Regions from separate parts of the Paenibacillus sp. FSL R5-0912 genome, predicted to be linked through region 1. Evidence: riboswitches for the same ligand, from Rfam matches in the RefSeq annotation. Region 1 holds a riboswitch; each other region holds the start of a gene.
The links. Region 1 has a riboswitch for cyclic di-AMP ahead of R50912_RS02765 (hypothetical protein). Riboswitches for the same ligand answer to the same signal wherever they lie in the genome.
Positions count from the first base shown of each region.

Region 1 (3,273 bases):
TAATCATCTATTCCACATCCGGCTGCAGCGACTGCAATCAGGTGAAGCAGCTGCTTGAGAGCAAAGGCATTCCCTTCGAAGTCAGAGATGTGATGACCAGTACTGTCTATCAGGAAGAAGTCGAGAAGCTGGGCTTCATGGGTGTTCCAGTCACCGTATCCGGAGACCGGGCTGTCAAGGGCTTCAATCTTCCTGAGCTTCAGGAGCTTATTGAAGCAGCTGGTCATTAATAAGCTTACCCGTATGCAAAAAGGTGCCGCCCTCCCAGCAGGGCCGGCACCTTTTTAGGGTTCAAAATTATTCTGCCGGGAAAAAACTCCGTCATAGCTTCACTCCGTTTCCACACCGCCGGGCGAAGGCATCCACCGATGACGGTTCCAGCAGATCCAGCGCCTCTTTATTGACAGTCTGCCCTTACAGAATCAAATGATAATCCCTGGAGTATGGTCCAAGTCAAGCATTCGGAAAGCGGGAATTAGGCCCTCCGGGATGTATCGTTTGCAGGGCTAGAACGGAAGCATTTTCGTAAAATCAGACTCTAATTCAGGGACAATTTGTAAACCGCCATAATTACCCTAATAACACAATCACGAATCTATTTGCCTGACGGGTAACGCATACAATAACATTTATCTCCCGTTATCTCCCGATTACTCACTAATACACCATTTTTCAAAAATCCATTATCGACGGTATTTCCGTCTAACGCATTAATATTTCCGGAGTTCCCCTGCCACTGCCTCCCAAAAATAAAAAACGGCGATTGAGCGAGATAAACGGATGATAACCGGCCACATATATGGTTTTAGTCTCCAATATTCCTTGCGAAGCAGCAATTTATTGCAAATCCGGCGCAGAAGCACTCTTTTCCATTTTTACAAAGACAATCCTAAAAGGGTATGATTCGTGTTGAAAGTTAACAGCGATAATGTGAATGCACGCTGAATTTCCGCCAAGCGGAAAACGGGGGAACCATCAGGCCGCAGGCCTACTTGGGGTGAATCCGAAGGAGACTTCAATTGCGCAGTCTCAAAAGGTAGGGCGACTCTCACCGTCCGAATCCGACAGCTAACCCCGTAAGCGTAAAGAGAGAGATCTTGATCCGCCACGATTTTGCCCCAGGCTTCTTACGCCTGTAACAAAACCGCAGCAGAGGTCCTCCTCTGTCTGCGGTTTTTTGCGCACTTATTCCGGCGGATCAGCATTTCGGCAAACCAATCAGCTATATATCCAAACAATAAAATCGCCCACATTCAGGAAGGAACGTGTCCACATGCCAGACCCATTATCGACCAAGGCAGCTGCCGCTGCCGGATTCACCGGCTATATTGAGCAATACAGCGGAACCGTATATGCACTTAGCTGTCTTCTGCTGGAGAAGGGCACCCGCGCCGATCAAGCCACAACTGCCACATTCGCGGCACTCTTTGAGCCTTGGCTAAAGGGTAGCATCCAATCGGACTTCTCCCTTGCCGCCTACAGGGAATGCATCCGGCAATGCTCGCTGGTTGCTCAAGACCGCGGCCGCTGCTCTTCTGCCTTGCTCACCTGGGAGGATCAGATTGCCAGCGCCTTATGGTACGGCATCCAGCTGCCGCTGCCCGAGATCAGCCTCATCCTGCAGCGAAGCGTTCCTGAGCTGAAAGCGCAGCTCAGAGAGATTCGCGAACATATGGCTGCTGCGCGGCCAGCTGTCCCGCGTCCGTCGGCGGGATAGGGAAAGCTGCTGGGGCCTGCACCAATAGACTCAGGCAGGCTGCTGCGATCTATGCGGACTGTAGATCCGTTATTTCGTCCGGTCAGGCCATTCAGCGATCCATGCGGACTCAGAGGACCTTAACTAACCCGTTTCGCCTCATTTTGAGCTCCATCGAACAATATAAGCGCTCCTGAGTCCGCAACGAGCAAAAAAGCAGGCTTTTTCACAAAATAAGGTCCTCTCAGTCCGCGTAGCACTACGTATGGGAGAATTCCGCTGACGGCAAGCTAATAAGTTCTCATTCCCTTAAGGCTCCAGGTTACGCTCACTGAAGCTCCCAACTTATACACATGCACGCCTTTGGCAATGTACATTTGCCTGACAATAACGAAAAGCCGCAGCTTCCGCCACGGCTCTCTATTTGCTCTCGTGCCAGCGCTTAAAACACTAACACTTGTATTGAATTCACTAACCAACCCATACCCTGTTCTTGCCTATGCTGTCTGCTCCATTCCAGAAATCAGCGCTTGCCCTTGCCGCCCTTAGCGAACCGCCAAAAAGCCATGCAGCATCCGAGCAGCCCGACGCCCAGCAAGATGGTCTGCAGTGCTCCCAGCCAGGTTGATTTGTCCGACGGGATCAGACTGCTGATAATGATCAGCAGGATGGAGACCGCGACCAGCACGGGGGTTTGTCTACTTTTTTTCACGAAAAATCACCACTCCTAATTACTAATATTACTAAGGTACACTATCTGCGGGGTTTTAACCAGTTTGGGGGGGTTGTGATCACTCTATAGAACAGCATTATTCATAAGCCCAATCCGGTTGATTCGCTAAATCACTTACATGCAACTAATTAATAACATCCTATCCCCCGCTTCACATAAGTCTATCTGTTTAGATACGAGGATTAACAATAACATTGCAAATCAGTTTTATCGTGGATATAATATGTCTGTAATAACTATTTAGTGAAATTAAAGGAGACCGGGCTATGACGGAGTTTTGGGAAACAAGCTTCATAGAAAAACAAACGAGACCTGATGCGCCTCGGATAGATTCCGGTACCGCATCGCCTGCCTTGCCTGCTCCAGCAGTTCGGGCACTTGGCTGAGTGCTCCGGCCTGACCGGAGACCATAATCGTTACATTCAGCTTGAGGATTCCGCCCAGCGACGAGATCAGCTCCTGAGCGAAAGCAAGCAGCCTTGCCTATATCCACAAATTATTTCATGCTCTTAAATCCCTTATTCTTAAGGAACATCGAGACGGCCAGCGCCAATACGATGATCCCGCCCCCTGTCATGAATCCCTTAAAATATATACGCACTTCAGATCCGTTAGACGGGGTTATCAGACTTAGCATAATGAGCATCAGACCCGAGAATACCATCATCACGAATTCCTGTTTCTTTTTATCCATTCTAAACACTCCCCAAAAGGTAAGTAGTACTTTGTTTATCTTTGGACTGTGAGCAGCCATTATAGATCGGACAAAAAGACGCCGAAAAGGATGCTTTTTTAATACCCAAATCAGACTATCGACAACTTGAAATCAGATAAGGCGTGTTTT
Region 1 is NZ_CP009282.1:632,349-635,621, reverse strand. It holds gene R50912_RS02770 (glutaredoxin family protein) at 1-230, shown strand, start outside; cyclic di-AMP (ydaO/yuaA leader) riboswitch at 930-1,097, shown strand; gene R50912_RS02765 (hypothetical protein) at 1,274-1,717, shown strand; gene R50912_RS02760 (hypothetical protein) at 2,220-2,408, opposite strand; gene R50912_RS02755 (hypothetical protein) at 2,926-3,123, opposite strand.

Region 2 (3,273 bases), 2.8 Mb from region 1:
CGGGTTTGCCGGCAAAATCCTGATCATCCGCGGAGCTCTGGCTGAGGGAATGCTGACGTTGTCCTTAATTGGACTAGGATCGAGCTTACTGGTGCTGTATTCCCTGATGAAGGTGTTCAGGCTGGCATTCTGGGGAAATGAACCTGTGAAAGAGCTGCCTAAAGTGAGCTTGAAGGCTGCATCGGCTGTTGCCGCCGGACTCCTGCTGCTTGTGATTGCAATGGGGGTTGGTGCCGAGTCCGTGTATACTTATGTATCGCAGGCTGGAGAGGTATTGGCTTCACCTGCGCTATACATTGAAGCCATAATGAAGGAGTAGAGAAGATGGCCCTACAATTCCTGTTAAATCTGTTGATTGCCTTTCTGTGGATGGCGATAAATAACAATGGCTCTGGTTCAAGCTTCATCGTAGGCTATGTGCTCGGTATTATATTATTGCTGATTTTGACGAAATCCCTGGCCCGGACCCGGCCATTCTATCTCATACGTATATGGGCTATACTGAAGCTTCTGCTGATCTTTGCCCGTGAACTTACGGTCTCGAATTTCGTGGTCATCGGCCATATCATCCGTCCGAAGCTGGCTATACGTCCCGGCATCTTTGCTTATGAGACTGCCTTGACCTCGGCTTGGGAGGTTACGCTGTTATCGTGCCTGATCTGTCTGACACCGGGAACCCTGACCCTTGATGTTTCGAAGGATGGCAAGACGCTGTACATTCATGCTATTGATATTAAAGATGCAGAGCTGTTGGTCACGCAGATTAGAGGCACTTTCGAACAGGCAATTATGGAGGTGACCCGGTAATGATCCAAGTTATACTAACTGTGGCCATGATCATTCTGGCGCTGGCGATGCTGGCATGCCTGTTCCGTCTCCTGAAAGGGCCAACCCGTTCAGACAGGGTTACCGCACTCGATACGATAGGCATTCATATACTCGCTATGATCACCGTTTTCTGTATGCTGCTGGATACCCAGGATTTTCTAGAAGTCATTCTGGTTATCGGTATTCTTACGTTTATTGGAACAACGGCACTGGCCAGATATATTGAACGGGGAGCCGTTATAGAAGATGGAGGGAACCCGAATGACAGGTGAACTGATTAGCTCCATTATTGTGGTAATTGGTGCAGTCTTCTGCGGTTTAAGTGCCTTCGGCTTAGTCCGGCTGCCTGATGTGTACCTGCGTTCACATGCGGCTACCAAAAGTGCAACCTTCGGGGTACTGTGCTTGCTGACAGGAGGCTTCCTGTACTTTTGGTTTAAAGACGGAACGGTTAATGTCAAGCTGCTGCTGGCGATTGTTTTTGTATTCATCACTTCACCGGTGGCAGGCCATTTAAATGGCCGGGCAGCCTACCGTTCCGGAGTCCCCTTGTGGAAGGGGAGCATACAGGATGATCTGAAGGTCCTGGGGGAAGAAAGTCAGGAAACGTCTGCAAAATAATACTTAATCGCTGAATTCCTTATAGGAAGCGGGGGAACCAGGTTATATGGGGTGAATCTCGGATAAACGAGTAGGGCTACTTTCAGGGCCCGAATCCGGCAGCTAACCCCGCAAGCGTTCATGAGAGGATGCATTGGTTATGCCGCATATTGAAGTGAATGGAACGTCGCTGTATTACGAGATGTCGGGCAGCGGTCTGCCCATTGTTTTTATTCATGATTATTCGACCTCCCATCATCTGTTTGACCCGCAAGCGGATTATTTCAGCAAGCGTGCGAAAGTGGTCGTATTCGATTTAAGAGGGAACGGACAATCGGGGAAAATGGATGTGGAGATTAGCCGGATCGTAGACACACAATGTGAAGATTTGAAGCTGTTGTTGGACGCTTTGGCTGTAGAGAGGGCTGTTATCGTAGCTTGTTCCAGTGGTGCTGTGCTCGCCCAGAAATTCGCCTATCTGTACCCTGAGCGGGTGATTAATATGGTATTGGTGGACAGCTATTTCCAGGGAGAATACACAGCTAGAGGCGGGAAAGTGAAAGGAATCTTCGAGGTCTGCGCATGGGCCGCCCATTATCTTCCTGCCGAAATGTTTATCCGTTCTTTACGCATCACCTACAATAAATGGCTCTCAGCTTATCATATTCTCAGGAAAGAGCTTGTGCATGAACGGACCACTGAATTAATTATGCAGCGGCTGGCACTTAGACAAACGGACAGCTACGGATTCGCGTTACGGCTGCAGGTTCCTGTTCTTGTTGTATCCGGGAATCAGAATGAATGGGCATTGGAGCAGGTGAAAAGAACAGCCGGCAAGTATCCGTCTGCCCGCCTAGCGATCCTTGAAGATGCCATGTATCCGAGTCACTTGTGTCAACCCCAGCTCTTCAACCGTATATTGCTGGATTATCTTAGGGAACAGCATAGTTTTCAGCGGGCGGCGGCCGGCAAGTAGGAGGGAGATAGATGATTATTGCCAGCTGATTTGCTAATAATAGAATAGATGTGGATACTGATTCGCTGAAGAAATCTTTCCTCTAAAAAACAATATATGGGGTGTTATATGAATCAGTTTGATGATGTATTTATTCAGATATTAATTCTGCTTGCCATATCCATGGGAGTCATTGCAGTTGCCAAAAAAATGAATCAGCCCTATTCCATCGCGCTTGTAGTGGTGGGGCTGCTGCTGGGGTTTGTGCATATTCCTATTTTGGTGGAAGCAGAGGCTTTCATCACCCAGTCGCATGTCTTTCAGGCGATCATCATCTCATTATTCTTACCGATTCTCTTGGGGGATGCCACCTTAAAGCTTCCTTTCTCCCATCTTCGGGAGCAACATAAGCCGGTGCTGGCTTTGGCTTTTGGAGGAACCTTGTTGTCATTTCTCATCATCGGCTTGGCTGTGTATTGGGGGCTGGGCCTTCCGCTTATTGTTTCCTTCACCTTTGCTGCGCTGATGAGTGCGACAGACCCCATTAGTGTGATTTCGATTTTTAAATCTTTGGGTGTCCCGAAGAATATTGTTACTATTATAGAAGGAGAATCTCTTTTTAATGATGGGATTGCTGTAGTGCTGTTTCAAATCTCTTCGGTGTACCTGCTGTCTTATATGGAAATGGGCTGGGTAGGGGTTGGCAGCGGAATTCTGCTGTTCCTAAAATTTTCTTTAGGCGGTATCCTTATCGGAGCGATAATGGGATATTTGTTCTCGCAATTAATTCGTCTTTATGATGATTTCCCATTGGAGATCGGATTCTCCATGCTGCTGTTTTTTGGAAGCTATTTTATCGCGGAGCACTTTCATGTATCCGGAGTTATTGC
Region 2 is NZ_CP009282.1:5,568,871-5,572,143, reverse strand. It holds gene R50912_RS23665 (Na+/H+ antiporter subunit D) at 1-319, shown strand, start outside; gene R50912_RS23660 (Na+/H+ antiporter subunit E) at 325-807, shown strand; gene R50912_RS23655 (Na(+)/H(+) antiporter subunit F1) at 807-1,100, shown strand; gene mnhG (monovalent cation/H(+) antiporter subunit G) at 1,090-1,449, shown strand; cyclic di-AMP (ydaO/yuaA leader) riboswitch at 1,448-1,581, shown strand; gene R50912_RS33500 (alpha/beta fold hydrolase) at 1,589-2,404, shown strand; gene R50912_RS23640 (cation:proton antiporter) at 2,513-3,273, shown strand, end outside.
Region 2: linked by a shared signal. The riboswitch ahead of R50912_RS33500 (alpha/beta fold hydrolase) and the one ahead of R50912_RS02765 (hypothetical protein) in region 1 are both predicted to bind cyclic di-AMP.

Region 3 (3,273 bases), 530 kb from region 1:
CCGGAGATGATGCCTACACGCGCAATGTCTATATCCGGGGCAAGCTGGTGCTCCGTGACATCGAACGGTTAGCAGGAGCCAAGAGCATGGATGCCATTCTCGCTGCCTATACCCGTAAATACCGCTTCAAGCATCCCTCGACCGCTGACTTCCAGAAGATTGTGGAGAAAGTGACCAAGCAATCCTGGCAGACTTATTTTGACCAGTATGTCTACAGCGGCGGAGCCCCTGATTTTACAGTAGACGACATCAGGCTCACAGCTAAACGGGACGGCGGCAACGGAGCAGGCATTCAATATGATGCTGTAGTTGAGGTAAGCAACAAGGGCAGCCATTATGGGGATGTTCCTGTAAAATTTATTTTCTCGGACGGGTACTCGGTACAGCAATACTGGAACGGCGAAGGGAAGACAACATCGTTTGAATTATCGTATAAAGCACCTCTGGTCTCCGCCGAGATTGATCCGGGACATTCCATACTGCTGGAGAGCAAGCATCTTAATAATTTCAGAATGGCGGAGCTTGAGCACACTACTCTTTCCCGCTGGACGCTCAGTGCGACGACATTGCTTGAAACCCTGCTCGGAACTCTTGTCTGGTGAGGTGAAGGATTGTGAAAATTTCGATAACCCGCGGTTGGCACAGCATGAAAGAGCAATTTTATATCCTGATTCTGCTATTTATCTACCGGCTGTTCTGGGGCTACTTCATGTACAAATTCATTAAAAGCGCCGTCGTTCCGGTACTGCTGCGTTATCCGGATGCGAACGCCGGCGGCAGTAGCATAGGCAGGCTGCTGTATTATATTGAAGGGCAGACTGCATTGCACACGGACCCGGACGTCCAGCAATGGCTATGGCTGCTCCTGGCACTGACTGTGTTGCGGCTGCTGCTCTCCCCCTTTATCCGGGCGGGCCTGCTGCATGAGCTTCACCAGGAACGCGCCGGGGAGCGCGGACTGTTCTTTTTTCCCGGGATGAAGCGTTATGGTCTGCCTGTCCTGCTGTTCAGTCTCGTTGAATGGGCGCTGGTCCTTCTGCCGCTCTATTGGCTGCTGCCGAAGATGTACCGTCTGCTTCTGAACGGCATTCTCGATTATCCGCTGCTGCTGACGCTCGTGCCTTATGTGCTGGGCTGGCTCATCTACCTCTTCCTTATCCGCAAGCTGCTGCTGTATATGCAGTTTGGTTATACTGCAGGCACGGGCATGTTCCCTTCGCTGCTGATCTGTCTGAAAGTCCTTCTGCACTCCATCGGGATATCCGTCATTTTGGGCGCAGGAAGTCTGGTGATGCTGATCCTCTGCGGCGCTGCAGCGCTCTTCTTTCCGGGTCTCCCGGCCCTGCTCCTGCGCCAGGCTGCCCCTCTGCCATCCACTCTATTCAAAATGTGGGGCATAGCCGCGCAGTATCATCTCTGGTCCAGTAAATCATTCCCACAATAATCGGCCGCCAAAACGGCATACTAAAAGAGTCATCGCCCTCTGGTGAGGTGCATGACTCTTTTTTGTTTACAGCTGCGACAAGTGCATTTGCAAAACTGTAAATCCTTTGGTACAATGATGCCTGTACTACTAGTAACAAATTTGTAATCTTTCAAATGGAATTATGCAGCTATGTAACCGAAGCCATTAACCTTATGTCGATATGTCACTATTCTGGTGCACAAAACGCCGAATTCCCAGCACCGGGGAGTGGGGGAACCATATTTTGGGTGAATTGATCTCGCTTTAGAGGGGTCATAGGGGAACCTTCTACCGAATCCTTAAGCTAACCTCGCAGGCCTTGGAAGGAGTACATCTTTTGAGAAGTCAGAACTTTAAGAAGAAATGCACCGCAGCAGCGCTAGGTCTTGTGATGGTATTTACACTCGGAGCGGGCAGCGCTTTCGCAGATTCCAAAATGGATACTGTGATCTCAAAAACCATTGGAACGTCATATAAAACCGGGGGCACCAGCACCAGCGGCTTTGATTGTTCCGGATTCACCAAATACGTATTCAAGAGTATCGGCCTGACCTTGCCGCGCACCTCTAAGGCACAGTACAGCGTTGGAACAGCCGTATCCAAGAGTAATTTGCGTTCCGGTGATTTGGTATTCTTCAATACCCTGGGCAACGGAGTTTCCCATGTCGGTATTTATGTTGGCAATGGAAAATTCGCACAATCCTCCACTTCGCGTGGTGTAACCATCAGTTCGCTGAGTCAGGCATACTGGGCCAACCGCTACGTTGGCGCTAAAAGAGTAATGAGCACAACAGCCTACCAAGCTGTCGCTTACGATTGAACCCTTGAACATTTCCTCGAATATTTGTACCTCTAACATCTAAATGTAACTTATACGAGCCCGGTTTTGATTATTGCCGTAATCATTTCCGGGTTTTTCCTTTTCCTTATTCTACCTTTTACACTCATCTGCAGGCCCTGAAACACCTTTTTATCCCAAATCCAAAGAAAATTCATCAACAGCTCACCCGCTGCGTTAAATATGAGTCTTTCTATGCAGCTATAACTCTAAAAAACGCAAAAAAAATGCATTAATATGTTATAAGTGATTGCCAAGCGCCCTAGTCTTTGCTACAATTATCGCAGTGAGCTTTTAGTAACATTTTTGTAATTATTGAATCGCTTTTAACAAAGGTTTTGTCATGTATTGAATAACAGCTAATCCTAATCAACAGTCGTGCCGAGTTCCCTAAAGATTTAGGGAAACGGGGGAACCAACTTTGGGTGAATTGACCTCCTATTCTAAGAGGGGTCATAGGGGACCTTCAACCGAACCCTTAAGCTAACCTCGTAGGCATTTGGAAGGGGTATTTACTTTTGAAGAAGAAGCTAGCAGCCGCAGTACTAAGCTTTTCCATCATCTTCACCATTGGAGCAGGAAGCGCTTTCGCGGATTCCAAAATGGATAAAGTTATCGACAAAGCCATCGGGACCAAATACGTATCCGGCGGTGTATCCACGAACGGTTTTGATTGCTCCGGATTTACAATGTATGTTTTTGATAAGATCGGAATTAACCTGCCCCACCAATCCGGCTCCCAATATCAGATGGGCACTGCTATATCCCGTGATGAGATGAGACCGGGCGATCTTGTATTCTTCAATACAAGCGGCAAAGGCGTTTCCCATGTCGGTATTTATGTTGGTGACGGTGAGTTCGCACATGCTTCTTCCTCGCGTGGTGTAACCATCAGTTCGCTGAGTGACAGCTACTACGTCAACCGCTACGTTGGCGCCAAACGGATTATGAGTACAGATGCTTACAAGAC
Region 3 is NZ_CP009282.1:101,719-104,991, reverse strand. It holds gene R50912_RS00500 (M1 family metallopeptidase) at 1-602, shown strand, start outside; gene R50912_RS00495 (hypothetical protein) at 647-1,444, shown strand; cyclic di-AMP (ydaO/yuaA leader) riboswitch at 1,661-1,799, shown strand; gene R50912_RS00490 (C40 family peptidase) at 1,857-2,285, shown strand; cyclic di-AMP (ydaO/yuaA leader) riboswitch at 2,673-2,816, shown strand; gene R50912_RS00485 (C40 family peptidase) at 2,822-3,273, shown strand, end outside.
Region 3: linked by a shared signal. The riboswitch ahead of R50912_RS00490 (C40 family peptidase) and the one ahead of R50912_RS02765 (hypothetical protein) in region 1 are both predicted to bind cyclic di-AMP.